DNA from 4 places in the Nonomuraea sp. NPDC049158 genome. Region 2 is predicted to be linked to each of the others. Evidence: riboswitches for the same ligand, from Rfam matches in the RefSeq annotation. Region 2 holds a riboswitch; each other region holds the start of a gene.
What was found. A riboswitch is a leader RNA that binds a small molecule or an ion and turns the genes downstream of it on or off. The one in region 2 is predicted to bind cyclic di-AMP.
Positions count from the first base shown of each region.

Region 1: it holds a riboswitch for cyclic di-AMP, as region 2 does, so the genes downstream of both, AB0B61_RS12120 (C40 family peptidase) here and AB0B61_RS48680 (hypothetical protein) in region 2, are expected to answer to the same signal.
Region 3: it holds a riboswitch for cyclic di-AMP, as region 2 does, so the genes downstream of both, AB0B61_RS39535 (C40 family peptidase) here and AB0B61_RS48680 (hypothetical protein) in region 2, are expected to answer to the same signal.
Region 4: it holds a riboswitch for cyclic di-AMP, as region 2 does, so the genes downstream of both, AB0B61_RS40625 (C40 family peptidase) here and AB0B61_RS48680 (hypothetical protein) in region 2, are expected to answer to the same signal.

Region 1 is NZ_JBEZDM010000004.1:378,236-383,404, forward strand. It holds gene AB0B61_RS12115 (LuxR C-terminal-related transcriptional regulator) at 441-653, shown strand; gene AB0B61_RS12120 (C40 family peptidase) at 714-1,757, opposite strand; cyclic di-AMP (ydaO/yuaA leader) riboswitch at 1,763-1,923, opposite strand; gene AB0B61_RS12125 (amino-acid N-acetyltransferase) at 2,212-2,769, shown strand; gene AB0B61_RS12130 (hypothetical protein) at 2,792-3,679, opposite strand; partial or broken gene AB0B61_RS12135 (RDD family protein) at 3,725-4,204, shown strand; gene AB0B61_RS12140 (RDD family protein) at 4,313-4,801, shown strand.
Region 2 is NZ_JBEZDM010000041.1:69,238-74,406, forward strand. It holds gene AB0B61_RS48670 (serine hydrolase domain-containing protein) at 1-625, shown strand, start outside; gene AB0B61_RS48675 (MerR family transcriptional regulator) at 642-1,424, shown strand; gene AB0B61_RS48680 (hypothetical protein) at 1,439-2,350, opposite strand; cyclic di-AMP (ydaO/yuaA leader) riboswitch at 2,409-2,549, opposite strand; gene galT (galactose-1-phosphate uridylyltransferase) at 2,619-3,689, opposite strand; gene AB0B61_RS48690 (DeoR/GlpR family DNA-binding transcription regulator) at 3,686-4,465, opposite strand; gene AB0B61_RS48695 (uridine kinase) at 4,785-5,169, opposite strand, start outside.
Region 3 is NZ_JBEZDM010000025.1:106,648-111,816, reverse strand. It holds gene AB0B61_RS39545 (nuclear transport factor 2 family protein) at 1-233, opposite strand, end outside; gene AB0B61_RS39540 (GNAT family N-acetyltransferase) at 734-1,153, shown strand; gene AB0B61_RS39535 (C40 family peptidase) at 1,179-1,781, opposite strand; cyclic di-AMP (ydaO/yuaA leader) riboswitch at 1,785-1,921, opposite strand; gene AB0B61_RS39530 (helix-turn-helix transcriptional regulator) at 2,039-2,806, shown strand; gene AB0B61_RS39525 (LuxR C-terminal-related transcriptional regulator) at 2,789-5,169, opposite strand, start outside.
Region 4 is NZ_JBEZDM010000027.1:30,478-35,646, reverse strand. It holds gene AB0B61_RS40635 (NYN domain-containing protein) at 1-734, shown strand, start outside; gene AB0B61_RS40630 (NlpC/P60 family protein) at 819-1,793, shown strand; cyclic di-AMP (ydaO/yuaA leader) riboswitch at 2,584-2,742, shown strand; gene AB0B61_RS40625 (C40 family peptidase) at 2,816-3,331, shown strand; gene AB0B61_RS40620 (hypothetical protein) at 3,496-4,491, shown strand; gene AB0B61_RS40615 (M48 family metallopeptidase) at 4,815-5,169, shown strand, end outside.

The DNA of each region.
Region 1 (5,169 bases), on a different contig from region 2:
GTTGACGCGGGCCGGCGCGCCGGGCAAGCCATCTCCCGGCCGCCCGCGCCGGGCCGCGATGGGCGGCGCCTCCCTCCGGCGCCTGAACCGTTCATACTCCTTGACGCGCATCGCCGACCCGGCCGCAAGCAGCCATATTTCCGATGATGCACATATGAAGTGCGAATAATATTCGCGTTCACCGGATCGAAGCCCGGCAGGTCCACAGGGCTCGCGCTGGAGCCGTTGTAAGGACGGCTGTGATCCCTCATCTGGCCCCGAAGTGTGCCGACATATGGCGAGTACTTCACATACCGCCGATCATGTCAATGGCGATGGTCAGAGGGCAGTATTCGCTGGCTTGACGACCTTTCCAGAATGCGCTTACCGTCTGCGAGACGAGCAGCAGCACTGCTCGGACATAGACGTCTCGAGTTCTGCTGTTGGGGGGAGGGCTCCCGATGTATGTGCTCACTGAGAGCGTCGAGCTTAGCCACGCGGATATCGCGTTGCTGGCGGAGCTTGCCAAGGGGGTCACGGTTGATCGGGTTGGCAGACGACTGGATATCAGCGGGCGCACGGTACGCCGGAGACTACGGGGTATCTGCGACCGCATCGGAGTCGCCACCGCGATCGAGGCCGTGGCCTGGGCCGCCCGCCGCCAGCTCATCTGACCGCTCGACCGGCCCAGCCGCCAGGGCCCCAGCGGTCAGAGTGCCTGTGGTGCCCGGAGGTCAGTCGGCGATGCGTACGGCGCCCGCGAACGGACGGCGGGCGATGGAGGCGATCCGTACGACGTCACCGGTCTGCGGCGCGTGGACCATCATGCCGCCGCCGATGTAGATGCCGACGTGGTGCAGGTCGCCATAGAAGAAGACCAGGTCGCCGGCGCGCAGCTCCTCCTTGGAGATGTGCCGTCCGGCCGTCCACTGGTCGCCCGTGTAGTGCGGCAGTGAGATGCCCACCCGCTGGTAGGCCGCCATCACGAGGCCGGAGCAGTCGTATGAGGTCGGCCCCTCGGCGCCCCAGACGTACGGCTTGAGCTGCTGCGTGAGCGCCCACCTGGCGGCCGTGGCGGCCTTGCCGGCGCCGATGACCGGCAGGTCGACCCGCGTGGCCCGGGTGCCGGGACGGCCGGCCTCACCGATCGCGCGCTTGAACAGGCTGCTCTCGACCTTGGAGACGAGCGTGGTGATCTTGTCGCGCTTGGTGCCGAGGTTCTCGACGATCTTCTCGACCTCGTCGATGCGCGTCTTGGCGCTGGCTCTGGCCTGCTCGGCGGCCTGCCTGGCCGTGGTCACCTGGTTGACCTCGAAGCCCTGCTGCTGCTCTATCGCGTAGGTGGTGGCCGCCTGGTCGAGGAAGCTCTCGGGGTCGTCGGAGGTGGTGAATGCCAGCGCCTGGCCGAAGCCGCCGTTGATGTAGGCGTTCTGGGCCAGCAGCGCGGCCTTGGCGCGCTTGGCGGCCAGATCGGCCTCACTGGTGGACAGCGTCTTCCGGGCCGCCTCAGCCGACTTCTTGGCGGTCTTGAGCTTCTCCCGCTGGCCGTTGAACTCCTCGCTCAGCGTCTCGATCTGGGTGTGGAGCTCTTCGGCCTGCTTGGCCAGATCCTTCAGCGAGGGCTTGGGATCGGCGACGGCGGAGCCGACGGGGGCGGCGAAGAGGAGGGTGGCGATGGTCGCCGCGATGACACCCAGCCGGGTAGGGATCTTCCGGAGCTCCGGACGGCGGGCGTGAGCGCCCGTCGGCTTCCCCTCGCGATCGCGGGTCTGCTTCACCAACCAGCTCCTCTCATCGGCGCCTACCGGGTTAGCTGACGGGTTCGGGCCGGAGCAGCCCTACCGAACGACTCGCTCGGATTCACCCCATGGGTGGTGGCGTCGGGATGAGGTCGCCACCGGCGGGTCCCCGGCTCCCCTTACGGGGATTGGGCGCGTCTCCACGCTGGCTCGCGTGGGTGACATCGTCGCTGGACACTAGTGCACTCCGGGTTCGTGCTCAACCAGAACTGCCAAGTCTGTAGAGGTTTCGCAACCGAAGGGTCACGGGGTGATCTCGTGCTTGCCGGTGCTGAACAAACTTTATGTCCTTTTTGCACCAAGTTCGTCAAGGCATGGAAGCCTATGGGCCAAGGGATCCCTCATCGTGCTCGATCAACCACGAGATGTCATGAGATGGGAGAGACGTCAGAGTTAGGGGGAGGCCGTAATCGGATCTGTACGCTGGAGACCCATGGAGCAGGTCGCCGAAGTGACAGTCCCGGACACGGAAGTCGTCGTCCGGCGTGCCCGCACGCCGGATGTCAGGACCATCCGTCTCCTGGTCGACACCTACGCGGGCGCCGGTCCCCGGCTTCTGGAGAAGGCCACCGTCACGCTGTACGAGGACGTGCAGGAGTTCTGGATCGCCGAGCGTGGCGGCCAAGTGGTCGGCTGTGGCGCGCTGCATGTGCTTTGGGAGGATCTCGCGGAGATTCGCACGGTGGCCGTCGATCCGGAGTTCCGTGGCTTCGGAATCGGGCACCGGATCGTCTCTTCCTTGATCAAAACGGCCCGGGAACTCGGCCTGCGCCGGGTTTTCTGTCTGACTTTTGAGGTGGATTTTTTCGCGAGGCATGGATTCCGCCCCGTACAGGGCACCCCGGTCTCACCCGAGGTCTATGCGGAGCTGCTGGCCTCGTACGACGAGGGTGTCGCCGAGTTCCTCGACCTCGAACACGTCAAGCCCAACACCCTGGGGAACACCCGCATGCTTCTCCACCTGACATCGGGTGACGCGGACCTTGACTAATGGGAAAGGTGATTGTTGATACCTATGTCGATACGTTGGGCAGCACAGGCATGTGTCCTGACACGTGCCACATGCGCACTCGAAGCGAGGTGACACGGTGAGCACCGGACAGCCGCCGTATCCACAGGACGAATCCGGCGAGAACTCTGCGCCTGGCGGATCTGAATACGGACATCACAACGCGGGCCGTCCCTATGGCGAGCCCGACCCGGATGCGACGGTCGTTGGCTACCGGGCGGACGACGCCTACGGTCAGCAACCCAACTACGGGCAGCAGCAGCAGGGCTACGGCCAGCAGCAGCAGTACGGGCAGCAGCCCGGCTACGGCCAGCAGCCGCAGCAACCGCAGCAACCGCAGTACGGACAACAGCCGCAGTACGGGCAGCAGCAGCCGGGCTACGGCCAGCAACCTGAATACGGTCAGCAGCCCGGATACGGTCAGCAACCCGGATACGGTCAGCAGCAGGCTTCGGGTCAGCAACCCGAGTACGGCCAGCCCAACTACGGTCAGCAGCCGCAATCGCAACCCGGTTACGGCCAGCAGCCACAATCCCAGCCTGGTTACGGCCAGCAGCCCGGTTACGGGCAGCAGCAGCCGTCCCAGCCCGGCTATGGTCAGCAGCCGCAATCGCAACCCGGTTACGGTCAGCAGCAGTACGGCCAGCAGCCCCCGTCGGGCCAGCAGCCCGGCTATGGCCAGCAGCCCAATTACGGGCAGCAGCAGCAGTCCCAGCCTGGTTACGGCCAGCAGCCCGGTTACGGGCAGCAGCAGCCGTCGCAACCCGGCTACGGCCAGCAGCAGTACGGCCAGCCGGACTACGGTCAGCAGCAACAGCAGTACGGCCAGCAGCCCGCCTACGGGCAGCAGCCGTATGGTCAGCAGCCCGGTTACGGGCAGCAGCAGCCACACGGGGTTCAGCCTCCCGGCGCCCCGGCCCCGCTCGCCGAGTGGTGGCAGCGGCTCGTGGCGAGGATCATCGACGGTGTCATCTTCGGCATCGCGAACTGGGTGATCGGTCTCGTCTTCGGGGCCATCCTGCTGGCCGGCTACAACTCCGCGACCGGCACGACGACCGGCTGGCTGGGCTACACCGCCTACAACGCCATCATCGCCGTCGTGATGACGGCGGTGTACGTCGCCTACGAGTTCTTCATGACCAAGATGAGCGGCCAGACGGTCGGCAAGATGGTCATGGGGATCAAGATCGTGCCCGCGGGCAACATGCTGCCTCCGGGCGGCCTGCCGAACGACGTGGCGCTCAAGCGGGCCGGTGGCACCTGGGGTGGATACCTCCTCGGCATCATCCCGGCTGTCGGGACGTTGCTCGGCGGGATCGTCGTCGCGCTGAACGGCGCCTCCCAGCTCTGGGACAAGCCGCTGCAGCAGACGTTCGCCGACAAGTTCAGCAACACGGTGGTAGTGAAGATCAAGTAGTCTTCGCGGACGCGAAACAGAGGCTGGCCACCGGTCGGCCTCTGTTTTGTATGTGCGGCCGGCCGCAAAATGGGTAGCGGTCGGTTCGCCGAAGGGGCGAGGTGGGTTATGACCGGGTTGCCGCCGTGGAGTGACGCCGCCCCCGCGGAATGGTGGGAACGCCTGGCCGCCCGGCTCATTGAAGCCCTCGTCTTCGGTGTCTTCTATTACATTCTGTTCATGGCGCTGTGGGGCGCCTTCCGAACTGTCGGGTTGCTGGAGGTGTTCGACGGCCGGTTGCCCGGCGTGTTCGCCTGGCTGCTCGGCGGGCTGGGATATACGGTCTATGACTGGGCCGCGCATTCCATGAGCGGCCGTACGTTCGGCAAGGCGATCATGAGGATTCGCCTGGAGCCGGGCGGCCTTCGGCGCGGTGCTCTGCTGAAACGAGCCCTGGTCTATCCGGGAGCGGCGATGGTCATGGGCATTCCGGTGCTCAATGTGCTGGCCGGAATCTTCGTCTTCGGCGTCGGGATCCTCATCTTGATCGACAAGCCGCTGCAGCGTGGACCGCACGACAGGCTCGCCGGAACGCGGGTGACCAAAGATCTTCGCTGAGCCTTGTGAGCCTGGACGGAAGTCTTTCCGCAAAATTTTCGCTTGATCCGGTAAGGAGCCTGGAGAGACTGGCATTAGGCTATGGGACGTCCGGGTTGCCGGATGTTGGCGCACATGGCACATGGACGGCATCCATGTACCACTATGGTCAGGTGCGGGCGGTTGTCCACCTCGTGAGGCATGAGGGGCGCTCATGCCCAGGCCGCTTGTGGATAAAGCGCCCATCGAAACCCCCGTCCGCTGTGGAGGCGAGGACGAATGCAGGCCCTTACCGACGTATTGTCAGCGCTGATCCCGCCGGTGGTGGTGGGCGCCGCCTTCATCTTTGGCGTAGTGAAGTTGGTCCGATCCGAGGCCGCTGGACGCCG
Region 2 (5,169 bases):
GGCGCGGTTCGAGCCGGGCACGGGCTGGAGCTATTCCAACACCAACTATGTGCTGGCCAGGCTGCTGATCGAGAAGGTCACCGGCCGTTCGGTCGCCGAGGAGTTGCGGCGGCTGATCCTGGAGCCGCTCGGGCTGTCAGGCACCATGGTGCCGGGCGCCTCGCCGGAGATCCCCGCGCCGCACGCCCACGCCTACTACCGCTACGAGGACGCCGGCGAGCAGAAGACGATCGACATCACCCGCCAGAACCCCTCCTGGATCTCCGCCGGCGGTGACATGATCTCGACCCTCCAGGACCTCCACACGTTCATCTCCGCGCTGCTGGGCGGCAAGCTCCTGCCGGCCCCGCTGCTGGCCGAGATGTGCGCCCCGCGCCCGACGGGCATCCCGAACATGGACTACGGCCTGGGCGTGTTCGTGGTGACCACGGACAATGGCACGGTCATCTCCCACAACGGCGCCGCCGTGGGCCACGCGGCGCTGATGTCCAGCACACCCGACGGCGGCAGGACCCTTGTCGCCGCACTGAACTGCGTGGACGACGCCGACCTGTCCATCGCGGCGGCGTTCCAGAGCGCTCAGCAAAGGCTCCTCAACGAGGTGTTCGGTCAGCCGACGGACTGAGAACAGGATTCTGCAGATGAACGGGGTCACGATCGGGCAGGCGGCGGCATTCGTCGGCGTCACGGTGAAGACGGTGCGGCACTACCACAAGCTTGGCTTGGTGAAGGAGCCGGAACGCGACAGCTCCGGCTACCGGAGGTACGGATCGGCTGAGTTGCTGCGGCTTGTGCAGGTCCGGACGCTGGCCGCCGCCGGGGTGCCCTTGGCCGAGATCGGGCCCCTGCTCGACGCCGACCCCGCGCTGTTCACCGCCGCGCTCGCCGACGTGGAGCGGCAGCTCGACGAACGGATCGAGGAGTTGATCGCGCGGCGTGACACGTTGCGTCGGCTCGCCGACGGTGACCAGGCGCTGCTGCCCGACCGTGCGGTGGCGCTGCTGGAGCGGCTGTCCGGCCTGGGCTTCTCCGCGGCGGAGGCGGCGGCCGCGAGGGAGGGCTGGGTGCTGGCCAGGGCCCTGGTCCCCGAGGGCTTCGACGACTACCTCACTCATGTCGAGCACGCCCTCGAAGACACCCGGTTCGTCGCCTTGATCAAGCGCGGCGCCGAAGCCACGGACTGGGCACCGGACGACCCGCGCATCGCCGAGCTCGCCACCGCCATGGCCGAGCACTTCCTCGCCAATCCCGCGCACCTGAAGATCGTGACCGGGCTGCAAGCCCGCACCGAGGCCGCGACCCGGTACAAACTGATCGCCCTCCACGGCGAAGAGCAGGGATCGGCCGCGGCCCAGGGGATCGCGCTCGTCGAGACCAAGCTCCGCGCCGCCGGCGTCCCTATCCCCAGACCAGGCACTCACTGACCGCGCCGGGCGCCCTAGAACATCGAAATGTGCACGTGGTCGAAGTGGTTCTGGGTGATGCTGCCACGGTCGGACATCGAGCTCCACCCCGAGCCCTGGTTGATGCGCTGCTTCCAGATCACGTACTTGACCCCGAGCTTGTCCTTGTTCTCCAGCGCCCAGGCCGCCACGCGGTCGCCGAGTGCCTGGTTGGCGGAGCTGGGCATGCTGCCGCCGGTGCTCATCATGAAGTCGCACGCGCGCCCCAGCGGGTGCTCGCCGCCGCCGCCGTCCGCGCGGAAGCAGCCCACCTCGTACGGCAGCGCGAAGTCCTTCTGGATCAGCCCGCGGATCACCCGCATCCGGGCGGTGATGTTGTCGGTGCCAGAGGGCAGTTCGGGCGCCCAGCTGCCGTCCGAGCGGCGGCCGGGGCCGAACGGGATGAGGCCCTTCAGCTTCTTCTGGATGTCCTTGATGACGCCCTGCGCGTCGTCCCGCTGCTTGGCGACATTGGCCGCGTCCTCGCGGATCTTCGACTCGAGGGCGGTCGCCTGGTCCGCGGCCGCCTTCTTCTCGTCCCGGGCGGTGGCCACGCCCTGCACGATCGCCTGTTGCTCGGCCGCGAGGTGGTTCAGCAACGCCGCGCTGGAGGCATCGGTCGGCAGGGTGAGGTTCGGCAGCGCGCCGGTGCCGTTCTGGTACTGCAGGCGCGCGAGCTCGGTGACGCGTTTCTGGGCCGTGATGAGCTGAGCCTCCGCCGTGGCCAGCCGTTTCTTGGTCGTTTCCGAGTCCTGCTGGGCCTTGGCCAGTTCGACGCGCTTGAGGTTGTAGGTCTCGATGAGCTTGTCGACCTTCTTGTCCAGCTGCTTCAGCTCCGCGCGGAGCTGGGACTCGCTGGGCTTGGGGGCGGCAGCGGCGGGCGCGGCCGTGAAGGCTGCCAGGGCCATGGAAGCGGAGGTGATGAGAGCGATGGCAAGACTCGAGGGGGACGCAGCCGCCACGGAGGGTTCCTCTCCCTATGCCGGCCGGGTTAGCTGACGGGTTCGGGCAGGGAGATGCCGCCTTACCACCTGAGTGGATTCACCCCAAGACGCGATGGGTCCCCGGCTCCCGGGCCACGCGCCCGGGATTAGGCCAGCACCGACCGTTTCGGTCGGCGCTGAACAGGGATATTAGTAGTAAAACCAAGGTCATGCGACTTCAAGTGGCAACCAATTAGAGATCTACCTGTGATTTAAGCATGCGTGCGGCTTCCTCCGGCAGGACATCGTTGACGAACGCGCCCATGGCCGACTCCGAGCCCGCCAGATACTTGAGTTTCCCGGGCGCCCGCCTGATGCTGAACAGCTCCAGGTGCAGATAGGCCAGGTCACGGTCCTGCCGCACGGGCGCCTGGTGCCAGGCCGAGATGTACGGCATGGCGACGCCGAACAGCCCGTCGAGCGCCCGCAGCACGGAGGTGTAGAGCGGGGCGAAGGCGGCGCGTTCCTCCTCCGACAGCGCGGCCAGGTCCGGCACCTGCCGGTGCGGATACACGTGCACCTCGAACGGCCAGCGGGCGGCGGCGGGCACGAACGCGGTCCACAACTCGTTGGCCGCCACCACACGCACTCCGGCCGCCCGCTCGGCCGCCAGCACGTCGGCGAACAGGTTGCCGCCCCGGTGCCGGGCGGCCGCGCCGAGCTGGAGCTTGGTCCGCGGGGTCACGTACGGGTAGGCGTAGATCTGTCCGTGCGGGTGCGGCAGCGTGATGCCGATCTCCTCGCCCCGGTTCTCGAAGCAGAACACCTGCTCGACGCCCTCGATCGCGGACAGCTCGGCCGTACGGTCGGCCCATGCCTCCATGACCAGGCCCACCTGCTCGTCGGAGAGCCGCGAGAACGACGACGAGTGCTCAGAGGTGAAGCACACCACCTCACACCGCCCCACCCCCGGCCGGACCTCACTCAGCCCCCCGACATCCCCATAAGTCCCGAAATTTCCGGAAAAAGAGGGGAAGCGGTTCTCGAACACCGCCACGTCATAGTCGTATGCCGGGATCTCCGAAGACCTCGTCTCGGACGACGGGCACAGCGGGCACTCGTTGGCCGGAGGCAGGAACGTACGCGTCTGGCGGTGCCCCGCCATCGCGATCCACTCCTCGGTGAGCGGGTCGTAGCGCAGCTCCGACGCCATCGGCCTGGGGTCGAGCGCCCGCCGGTCGATCGCGCTCCGGTCGGCGTCGTCGCGCCGGTCGAAGTAGATCAGCTCTCGGCCGTCGGCCAGGTGGGTGATGGTGCGTTTCACTGCGAGTCCTCCGCGATGATCAGTTCGCCGGCGCGTTCGCCCAGCTCCATGCGTGCCTCCTCGGACAGCCCCGAGTCGCTGATGACCGCGTCGGCCTCGGTCAGATCGGCGATCGTGCTGATGCCGACCGTGTTCCACTTGGTGTGGTCGGCCGGGATGACCAGCCGGTGGGCCGCGTGCACCAGCTCCCTGTCGGTCTCCGACTCCAGCAGGTTGGGCGTGGTGAACCCGGCCCGCACGCTCATCCCGTGCACGCCGAGGAACAGCGTGTCCACGTGCAGCCGCCGGATCGCGGCCACCGCGACCGGGCCGACGAGGGCGTCGGACGGCGTGCGTACGCCGCCGGTCAGCACGACCGTGCGGTCGGCGCGCGGATTGCGGTGGAAGACGTCGGCCACCGGGATCGAATTGGTGATGACCGTGAGCTCGGGCACCGAGATGAGATGGTGGGCCAGGGCCCAGGTGGTGGTCCCGGCCGACAGGGCGACCGCGGTGCCGGGCCGGACGAACTGGGCGGCGCGGCGCGCGATGGCCTCCTTCTCCTGCTGCTGGCGGGCGGACTTGGCGGTGAAGCCCGGCTCCTCGGTCGAGCCGGGACCCAGCGCGGTCGCGCCGCCGTGCACCTTCTCCAGCAGCCCGCGCTCGGCGAGCACCTCGAGGTCGCGGCGGACCGTCATGTCGGAGACGCCGAGCTCGCGAACGAGGTCGGCCACCCGAACACCGCCGCTGCTGCGGACGCGTTCGAGAATCGCCTGCTGGCGCTGCTGTGCGAGCACGCCCCCGCTCCTTCCAACAGATTCCACCAAATTATGACACGACTTTGTTGGGGAATGTTAGGTCGCACGGGTTGTGCGGTAGGCCACAGCGCGAGACGTTGGGAAGCGGACCGATCACTGGAGGTATCCATGGCGAAGCGATCTCGCAAGACCAAGGCGCGCAAGAAGAAGAAGGCCAACCACGGCAAGCGCCCGAACGCGAACTGACGGCCGACCGGCCGCGGTGAGCTCCTTCACCCCGGCCGGCACAACGGCTCAGCTCGGCGATGGTCTCGGCCGGCGCGGCGCCGGGACGGTACGCCTGGGGCCACGGCGGTGTTCACTGCCCGCCCTCGATCAGGATGGCCATTCGTCCGGGATGGTCCGCGCGTACGGCCACGTCGGCGGTCCGCAGCGGCTCGGCCTCCCGCTCGTAGCGCGCGTAGGCGGGCAGCCGCCACCGCTCGTCCTCCCCGGTCATCCGCCCCAGCGCCCCCTCGGACAGCCACAGATGCACGCTCACCTCGAACGGCAACCAGCGGCCCAGCAGCAGCGTCCCGTCGAGCAGCAGCACAGCCCCCTGAGGCAGCGTCTGGTACGGCAGGCGGTACGCGCGGTCGGCCCGGCTGTCCCAGAGCGCCGGCAGTACCTTGCCGCTCCCCTGGGGCCCCAGGGGGCCGAGTACCTCCCGGGTCAACGCCCCGGTGTCGAGCCAGTCGTCGTGG
Region 3 (5,169 bases), on a different contig from region 2:
ATCAGGTGATAGTGCATCACCACGAGATCGCCTTCCGCCACGACCCGCTTGAGCTCCAGCCGGGAGGTGGCCAGCGGGGAGTCTCTGATGAAGTCGATGAAGGCTTGCCTGCCCGATGGGTTGCCCGGGCTGTGCTCGATGAAGTCCTCGCTCAGGAGCGTCTGGAGCACCTCGATGTTGCCCGCGGCGAACTCCGCGAAGCCGGACATGATCAGTTCTTTGCTGCTCGTCATGGGAGAACGCTGACAGCGGCCGCGGGGTGGTGTCGATTACCTGGGATGTACTTTCCCCCGATGCTCGGGCGAAGAAGCAACTCGGGTTGACGATGAATGAAACGGGTGGCCGCTGTGCTCGCCGCGCTGGCGGTAGGTGCCGGGGTGATGGCCGGGACCGGGGTCGCCGGCGCCGAGACCGCCTGGTCACCCTGCCCGCCGCCGACATCACCTGCCACGCGGACTGAACATCAGGATCTGTTCCGAGAGGTGCCACAGCCTTGTGCCCGTAGGATGACCGGCTGGACCTGATCGCTGCCCAGCTGGGCAGGCGTCAGCACCGTACGACATGAGAGGCACAGCACCATGGCGAACCGGGACGCCATCGCGCTCGATGACCCGGTGGGCGCATCACTGCGCGGTCACCACGCGCACCATGCCCGCCGGCTCGGCAGGGCGGCCACTTACCAGCCGGATGTCGCGACCTTCTCCGCGGTGAGCGCCGACCCGGATCCGCAGGAGTGGGCCGACCTCGCCCGGCTGCTCGGCCGAGGCGAGCTCGCCGACATGTTCAGCCGCGCAACGGTGCCGCCGCCGGACTGGGAGCCGGTCTTCGTCCTCGAAGGCCGCCAGATGACCTGGTCCGGCGGCGGCCGCCGCCCTGCCGAGACCGGCACCGAGGTGGTCGAACTCGGCAGGGACAGCGTGCCCGAGATGCTCGATCTCGTCGCGCGGGCCAAGCCGGGGCCGCCGCCCCCGAGGCACGCGGGCGAGGCCATGCCGCCCGCCTGGTCGGTGCGCTCGTCGCCCGGATCGTGGCTCGTGACGAACGTCCCTTCATACATGTGGCCGAGGCGAACACCGGCGCGATCGCCCTCTACGAGCGGCTCGGATTCGAGACCCGCAAGCCCGTGACCTTCCGGGGGTTCCGCACGCCGTGACGGCTTCCGTCACTGAGCCGGGGCGCTACCGGACCTTGGTCCGCAGGGCCCCCGCCGTTGGCCACAGGCCGGCGGTGAGCAGGGTGGTCTTGCGTTGCTCGATGGAGAGCCGCACGCCCTTGGGGTCCGGCCGTACGGCGCCCGCGAACGAGTCCCTGCGCCAGTCGGAGAGCTTCTCCTCCTTGACCACGTCTCCGGTGTGCGGCGCGTGCACCATGTATCCGGGCCTCGAGATCATCCCCACGTGCCCGAGTCCGTGGAAGAAGACCAGGTCACCTGGCTTGAGGTGGGCCCAGGAGATCTTCTTGGAGAACGCGCTGTACTGCTCCGTCGTGGTGCGCGGCAGCTCGATCCCGGCGTGCTTGTACGCCTTGAGCATGAGCCCGGAGCAGTCGTAGCCGCTGTCGCTGGTCCCGCCCCAGACGTACGGGATACCGCGCTTCTTCATGGCGAACTTCAGGGCGACCTTCCAGGCCGGAGTGGTCTGGCCCGTCTGCTGCTGGACGGGCTTGCTCTCGGTGCCGGTAGAGGTGCTGGGGCCGGTAGGGGTGGTGGGGTCGGCGTGAGCTGGAGCGGCCAGAGTGAGCCCGGCGACGGCTGCCGCCAGGCAGATGGCGAGGGGAGCCACTGCTGTGTCCTTCCATACGGCCTACCGGGTTAGCTGACGGGCTCGGGCCTGGAAGTGGCCCTACGGCTATGCCGATTCGCCCCAGAGGGAACTTGGGTCCCCGGCTCCACGCGGGTGAGTGGATTAGGCGGGACGAACACTAACAAAACGGTCAAAGACTTGTAAACTGTCTAAAATCGGGCGTCAACTAGGCGGGCATGACATGGCAGGTAATCGACACCACCCTGGAAGGCCAGGTAGAACCAGCCACTATGCACATGGATCAGCCGATAGGGGAGTTGCTGCGAGACTGGCGGCACCTGCGCGGGCTCACGCAGCTCGACCTGGCCCTCCAGACCGACGTGTCCGCGCGGCACGTCAGCTTCGTCGAGACCGGGCGGACGATCCCGAGCCGGTCCATGGTGCTGCGCCTGGCCGAGCAGCTCGATGTGCCGCTGCGCGCGCGCAACCGGCTGCTGCTCGCGGCCGGGTACGCGCCCATCTACCCCGAGCGCCCGCTTGACGACCCCGACCTGGGCAAGGCGTACGAGGCGCTCCAGCGGATCCTGCGCGGTCACGAGCCGTATCCGGCGATGGCCCTGGACCACCGGTGGAACCTGTTACTGGCCAACGACGCCATGAACGTCTTCCTCGACGACGTGGACCCGGCCCTCCTGCGGCCGCCGGTGAACATGATGCGACTCGGCCTGCATCCGGACGGGTTCGCGCCACGCGTGCGGAACCTGGCGCAGGTCCGCGGGTTCCTGCTGCCCCGGCTCGCCAGGCAGGTCGCCCGCGCGGGTGATCCGGAGCTGAGCGCGCTCTACGAGGAGCTGCTGACCTATGGAGACGATGGCGAGGCGCCTCTGCCCGACCCCGCAGACATCGCGTTGCCCGTACGGATCACGCATCGGGGGGACGAGCTCTGCTTCTTCAGTACGATCACGACGTTCGGCGCGGCGTTCGACATCACCCTGGAAGGGGTCGCCGTCGAGGCGTATTTCCCCGCCGACGACGAGACCACGCGGCTAGTCGGGAACCGTTGATGCCACTGATGTGGCCAGTTCGGTACGGTTCGCGACACCCAGCTTCGCGTACACGTGAGCCAGGTGCGTCTTGACCGTACTGCGGCTCATGAAGAGCCGTTTGCCGATCTCCGGGTTCGTCAGCCCGTCGACGGCCAGCTGGACGACCTCGCGCTCGGCGGGGGTCAGGCTGGCCCAGCCGCTCGCCGGCCGCCGCCGGGTGGTGCGGGCCCGCCGCGCGTAGGCGATGGCCTCGTCGAGGTCCATCAGACGGCCCTCGGCCAGCGCGTCGTCGTACTCGGGCGCCCCCAGGGCCGGCTCCGTATGGAGGGTGTGGTCCGGCCGTGGACAGCCCAGATCGTCCCGCGCCCGGTCGCAGGCGCCCAGCAGGCGGGCGGCCTGGAGCGGCGAGCCGCGTTGGGCGGCCAGGGAGACCAGCGCGTCCAGACTGTCCAGGCAGGCCAGGCGGAGTCCGTGCTCGGCTCGTAGGGCGAGGGCCTCGTGGTGCAGGAGTACGGCCCGATCCGGGTCGGCCAGGAACGCCTGCTGCTCCAGCGCGGCGGCGATCAGCCTCGGCATCCCCTGGGTTCTGGCGAGTTCGAGGGCGCCCGAGCAGCTGCGCTCGGCCGCCGCGAGGTCACCGGCCGCGCGCAGGGCGGCCACGAGAGCTATGCGGGTCTCGAGCGCGAGATCCTCGTCCGAGGCGTCGCCTCCGGACCAGGAAGCCTCGCGGCGGTACGACTCGATCGCGAGGTCCGGCCGGCCGTCCCCCAAGTGGATCTGGCCGATCGCCAGCGCCAGCCGTGGGATGAAGGGCTGCGCGGGCGCCCGGTCCACCAGGCGGACGATCGGGTCGAGGGCCTCTCGCGCCTCGGCCGGTCGGCCCTGGAGCCCGCGGACGAAGGCCAGGACACTCCGGGCGGTGCCGACCCGGTGGTAGTCGGCGAGCGGGTGCGCGACGTCGACGGCCTGAGCGGCCAGGTCCCCGGCCTGCCGAAGCCGGCCGAGGTGGGCGTTGCTGAGAGCCATCAGCCCGAGCGCCATGGCCGCGATCCCGCGGTCGCCCCGGCGGACGAGCCCGGTGACGGCGGTCTCCAGGAGGGTGATGGCCTCCTGGTGCTCGTCCAGGGAGTGGGCCACGAGACCGGCGACGGCGCCGGCCGCGTCGGCGGCGAACGCGTCACCGGCCGCGCTCGCTTCGGCGCGGATGTCGAGCGCCTGGGCTCGCATGCCATCGAGATCGTGGCCGAACAGCCCGATCGCGCCCAGTACCCCCGCCAGGCGGGCGGTTCGGGGGTCTCCGCAGGCGCGGGCCATGTCCCTGGCCGCGTTCGCCGCGTCGAAGTCATCGCCGAACGGGTGCGTCGTGTCGGCCACCAGCGCCAGGCCGGTGAGCACCCGGGCCTGAAGGGCGGAATGTTCGTCGAGGCCCGAGCCTCTGTCCGCCGCCAGGCGCAGCAGGCTCAGCCCTTCGTGCCTGCGCCCTTCGAGGTGCCACAGCCACGCCAGCGCCGCCGCCAGCCGGCGTCCCTTGTGCGGGTCGTCGAGCGAAAGACCCCATTCGAGCGCCGTACGCAGGTTGGGGTACTCGGCGTGGATCAGCGCCCGCCAAGCGTCCTTGTCCGTATCGAGGAGCGGGGCGGCGCCCTCGGCGATGGCGAGATACGTGGTGAGATGACGGTCCTGTACGGCGGACAGCTCGCCCGACGAGGTCAGGCGGCCCAGCGCGTAGTGGCGGACCGTCTCCAGCATCCGGTAGCGCGTCACTCCCTCGCCGGTCTCCGCGACGAGCGCGACGAGCAGGGACTTGTCCACGAGCCGCCGCAGCGCGGGCAGGACCGCGATGCCGTCGAAGCCGCAGACGTTCTGGGCCGCGGCCAGGGTGAACCCGGCCTGGAAAACGCCGAGGCGGCGGAACAGCAGCCGCTCGTCCGCTTCCAGAAGGTCGTGGCTCCAGGCCATCGACGCCTCCAGGGTCCGCTGGCGCGGCGGGGCGGCCCGGGGGCCCGCTATGAGCAGGCCGAACCGGTCGTCCAGTTCGGTGACGATCTCATACGGGGACAGGGTCCCGGTCCAGGCGGAGGCCAGTTCGATCGCGAGAGGGATCCCGTCGAGCCGGGCGCAGATCTGGTCGACGGCGCTCGCGGCCGCCGGCGTCGCCGCGCCGCGTGCACAGCGCTCGGCGAACAGCGTCACCGCGTCACCGGCGTCCATCGGCGGCACCCGCCACACCACCTCGCCCAGGACGCCGAGCGGCTCCCGGCCGGTCGCGAGCACGGTGAGGTGCGGGCAGCGGCGCAGCAGCTCGGACACCACCTCGGCGACCGCGGGCAGGAGATGCTCGCAGTTGTCCAGGACCAGCAGCAGGTGGCGGTCGTGCAGCT
Region 4 (5,169 bases), on a different contig from region 2:
TGGAGCACGCGGCCGACGACGCCAAGTCTGCCGCCACGGCCGCGGGCAGCGCGGGCGAGTCCGAGCTGCGCCGGCTCCGCGAGCGGCTGGCCGATGTGGAGAAGCAGCTCGAAGCCTCGCGCCGGGCCGCGCGTGAGGGCAGGAGTATCGAGGACGCCCGCGTCAGGGTGCTGCTCGACGCGCTCCAGGACGCCTCCGCCGGGCTGCGCAGGGAGCTGGCCCTGCCCACCATGATCAGCAGGCCCGCCGACTCGGTGGCCGCGCTCACGGGCGAGCGCCCCGGCGTCAGGGGCGTGCCCGCCCGCGCCCTGGCCGACGACGACCCGCAGCTCCTCGACCAGCTGCTCGCGCTGCCGCAGGTGCACCTGATCATCGACGGCTACAACGTGACCAAGACCGGCTACGGCACGCTGACCCTGGCCGACCAGCGCAACCGGCTGATGACCGGCCTCGGCGGGCTGGTCGCGCAGACCAGGGTCGAGGTGACCGTGGTCTTCGACGGCGCCGAGCTCAACGCGCCCGTCCAGGTGGTGGCGCCGCGCGGCGTGCGGGTGCTCTTCAGCGCGCCCGGCGAGATCGCCGACGACCTGATCCGCCAGCTCGTCCGCGCCGAGCCGCCCGGCCGGGCCATGGCGGTGGTCTCCTCCGACCGCGAGGTGGCCGAGTCCGTCCGGCGCATGGGAGCCAGACCGGTTCCGTCGGCTCTGCTGCTGCGCAGACTGGGCCGTGCATAGATTACGAATCGGTTGTTAGGGTGAAAGCACACCCGCCACTTCTGTACCATTTCGCCCCAGATATATTCCCCTGGAGGCGACACTGTGACGTTTGGCCGGGTGTCACTGGCCGCGGGACTCGCGATCGGACTGCTGCTTTTCCCCACAAGCGAGGCACTGGCCGCGCCGAAGCCCACGATCAAACAGGCGAAAGCCAAGCTCAAGAAGCTGAACGACCAGGCCGACAAGGTCGTCGACCGCTACAATACGGCGACTGAGAAGTACAAGGCGGCCCAAGGCGAGTACGGCAAGCTGAACGCCAGCTACAAGCGCAAGCTGGAGACGGTCGCCACGTTGCGCGCCCAGGTCATTGAGATGGCCGTCGACACCTACACGCGCGGCCCCGACTCCACCTCCTGGCCTACGATGATCGGCCAGTCGGATCCCACGGGCCTGCTGGGCAGCATGGCGCTCGCGGGACAGCTGTCGGAGGAGAAGGTGGCACGGCTGGCGGCCTTCGACCGCGAGAACCGCGGGCTCAAGGACGAGCGCGACAAGGCCGAGACGGCGCTGCAGGCGGCCGACAAGGAGCGCGACGGGGTCGAGAAGGAGCGCTCGGAGGTCCGCAAGCTGATCGCGAAGCAGAAGAAGCTGCTGGAGAAGCTCGGCGCCTACAAGACCGGTGACCCCAACAGCACCGGCATCAAGTACACGGGCTCGGCCTCCGGCAACGCCGCGGCGGTGCTCAGGTTCGCCTACGCGCAGGTGGGCAAGCCGTATGTGTTCGGCGGCACGGGACCGCGCGGCTGGGACTGCTCGGGCCTCACGCAGGCGTCGTGGCGCGCAGGGGGCGTCTCGCTGCCCCGCACCACGTGGCAGCAGTGGGCCTGGGGCTCGGCCCGCAAGGTGGATCTGAAGGACCTGCAGCCTGGCGACCTGATCTTCAGCTCGGGTCTTGGACATGTCAGCATTTATGCGGGCAATGGGCAGATCGTGCATGCCCCCCAGACCGGCGACGTGGTCAAAGTCGTCACCCTGTCTTCCTACGGCGGCACCCTGGTGGGAGCTATCCGTCCGTAGGGCCTTTCTGGCGCTCACTTATTTCCTGTACGGCAAGCACGGTGGGCCCCATCCGCCGTCCGTGGCTGGGCTCTGTCCAGGGACACGCTCCTCCGGTGGGGCGCGCTGGGCGCCGTGACGTGCGCCCTCTTGGCCCCGGTCCGTGGCTTTAGGTGGCCATGGACCGGATGGTCCGCCGATGGGCACTTGGCGGTCCATGTGGACTCACCGGCTTGCTGGTCAACGGACCCGGCCTGGTGGTCAACGGGCTCCGATCGGCTGTTCAACGGGCTTCGGTCGCTTGTTCGGCGGAACCCGACCGGCTGTTCAACTGACCCCGATTTGCTGGTCAACGGACCTCGGCGCGCAGGTCGATACCGCTGGTCGGATCGGCTGAACGCTGCTCGATGCCTTCGGCCGGTGACGACGATCACTGATCTCGGCCCGTCTGCGACCCTCGCGACGCCCAATTCCGCGCAGCCGCGACACGATCACCGGACCCTCAGGCGTGTTACTAGCGGGACCAGTGTGACAAGAGTGACAAAAGGGACCTGACAGATCACTGTGTCGTCAAGTGTGAGAAGGGTCACATTTGAGTAACATAACCCGGCACTCCAGCTGCGGTTCGGGACTTTACTGACACCTCTGAGTGATCCTGACAACCCCATGACGGCTTTGCCAGCGCGTTACTCAAGGGCGTAACTTCTGGCGTCGCGGCGAACAAGCCATGGCGTCGCGACTCTCCATCGGGTCCCCGATGTGGACAGATAAGAAATCCGTTAGGTCACCGCCTTTCCATTTGTCATTACGTGGCGGTGGCCTGCCGAGTCCGTGCAGCCAGGAGGCACGGAGCCGGGGACCCAGCGATCCCGCCCTCGGGATCAGGGGTGAATCGGCGCGTATCGCGCCGTAGGGCGACTTCCAGGCCCGAATCCGTCAGCTAACCCGGTAGGCGTTCGTGGAAGCTCCAAGGAGAAATCCTGTCTACCTCCCCCAGTAACCCCCGTCTGTCCCGCATTGCCCTGAGTGGCGCAGCGCTCACGATGACCGTGGCGGCCGGAGGTTTGGTCCTCCCTGCCCCGACGGCGCAGGCGGCGACAACGCGTGATGCGGCCGAAGTTTCCGGAACTAATACAGCGGCGAAAGCCGTCAGTTCCGTGAAGAAGGTCGCGCAACAGACAGCGGTCGCTCGGCAAAAGGTGAAGGCCCGCACGGCCGTCGCCGTGGCCAAGGACCAGATCGGTGACCCCTACAGTTACGGGGCCACAGGACCTGGTTCCTTCGACTGCTCCGGTCTCGTCCAGTACGCCTGGAAGAAGGCCGGTGTCAAGATCCCGCGCGTGACGAACAGCCAGTTCGCCCGCATCAAGAAGAAGGTCTCCTGGAAGAATCTGAAGCCAGGTGACCTGCTGTTCTTCCATGGGCTCGGCCATGTGGGCATGTATGTCGGCAACGGCAAGATGGTCCACTCGCCGAGGACGGGTTCGACGGTGCGCGTCGAGAAGCTCAGCGGATGGCGCAAGGCGTCGTTCGTGGGCGCGGTGCGTCCCGGCCTGTAAGTCCGGCCTGATCTGGCCTGCAAGACCGTCACGAAGGTCCCGTCCCAGCTGGGACGGGACCTTCGCGTGTTCCGGGTCTCTCCGTGACGACGTTCTTCGCGACCACGAGCCTGGCCTCTCCGCGACGGCCGGTCCGCGGCGCGGGGCGACTACGATCGGGGAACGTGTCCGTGCAGGTGAGCCGCCGAGTCTTGGTGGTGGGGGTGCTGCTCCTGGCCCTCGCCTCGGCCAGCGCCGCCCCGCACCGAATTCCGGCGACGGGCGACCTCTCGGCAGCGGTTCGTGACCTGTCGACCGGTGGGCCCGATCGGCCCGCGTCGGTTCGTGGTCTGCCGTCCGGTGGGCCCGATCGGTCTGCGTCGGATCGCGGTCTTCCCTCTGGCAGTCTCGATCAGTCCGCGACCGTCCCAACCCTGGCGGCCGGTGATCGTGAGCTTCCGGCGGAGGCGCGGGGCCTCTGGGGGGACGGCGCCGAGGTCGTACGGGGTGTGCGTTCGGTTGTCGTCGGTCAGCACGCGGCGTCCGAGTCGCTCCGAGACCTGGCGCGCAGGGCTGATGCCGCCGGAGCGCGGGTCTCCGCCGTGCTCGGCCAGCCGGTGCGGCCCGTGGTGCTCGTGCCCGGCTCGGCGGCCGAGGCTGCCCGGGTGGCCGGGGTGGGGAGTGTCGACGGGCTGGCGGCGGTGGCCGATGGCGGGAGGGTGGTCGTGGTGCCCGAGAACTTCGCCCGGCTGACCCCGACCGGGCGGGACATCGTGCTCACGCACGAGCTCACTCACGTCGCGGCCGGGACGAAGCGGTTGCCGGTATGGCTTTATGAGGGGTTCGCCGACTACGTGGGCTACCGGGACGCGGGGTTGCCGGTCCGGGTGGCCGCCGCCGAGTTGGCCGCCGAGGTGCGGGCGGGGCGTGTGCCGGGCGAATTGCCGGGGCCTGCGGCATTCGCACCGTCCGCTCGGGAGCCTGAACGCCTGGCACGGGCGTACCAGGAGGCGTGGCTGGCGTGTCGCTTCATCGCCGAGCGGTTCGGTGAGGGGACTCTGGTGAGGCTCTACCGTGATGCTCAGACGGGTGGCATCGACCGGGGGCTCACCGGACTCGGGCTCTCGGCAGAGACGCTGACGGCACGGTGGCGCGACTACGTGCGGGACCAGCTTGCGTAAGGGGAACGCGGATGGAAGATCTGCAGGGCACCGACGACATGCCGCCTGACGACGACGCGGGCTCCGATCAGCACCCGGCACCTCCGTCCGGCGAGCCGGCCGCACCGTCCGGGTCGCCCGCCCGGCCGGCCGCGCCACCTGGGCCATCCGGCGAGGCCGCCACCTCAGGCGACTCCGCCACCTCAGGCGAGGGCACCGCGCCAGACGACCGTTCGGTACCAAGCGACCGAGCGGCGTCAAGCGACCGTGCGATACCAAGCGACCGTGCCGCGTCAAGCGACCGTGCGGTACCAAGCGACGGGGCCGCGCCAAGCGACCGTGCCGTGTCAGGTGGCTGGGTCGCGGACCGTGGGGACGTCGAGGTCGGCCGGGCCGGGGCCGGTTGGGCGTTGGTCGTTCTCGGCGTGGTGATCCTGGCCGTGGTGGCGTTCACGACGCCCTGGCGGGTCATGCCCTCGGGCACCCCCACGGTGACGCCGGACCCGGCGCGCGACTTCAGTGCCGCCGAGATCGCCAGAGCCGCCGCCTTCGACGCGGCCACGAGCCTGCCCAGCTACCTGTCGCTCGGGCTGACCGTGCTGTTCGCGGGGCTGCTCGTGCTCACGCCGTTCGGCGCCAAGGTGCTGGGCCGGCTGCGCGGGCCGTGGTGGGTGCGGGTCGTGCTCGGAGTCGTGGTGC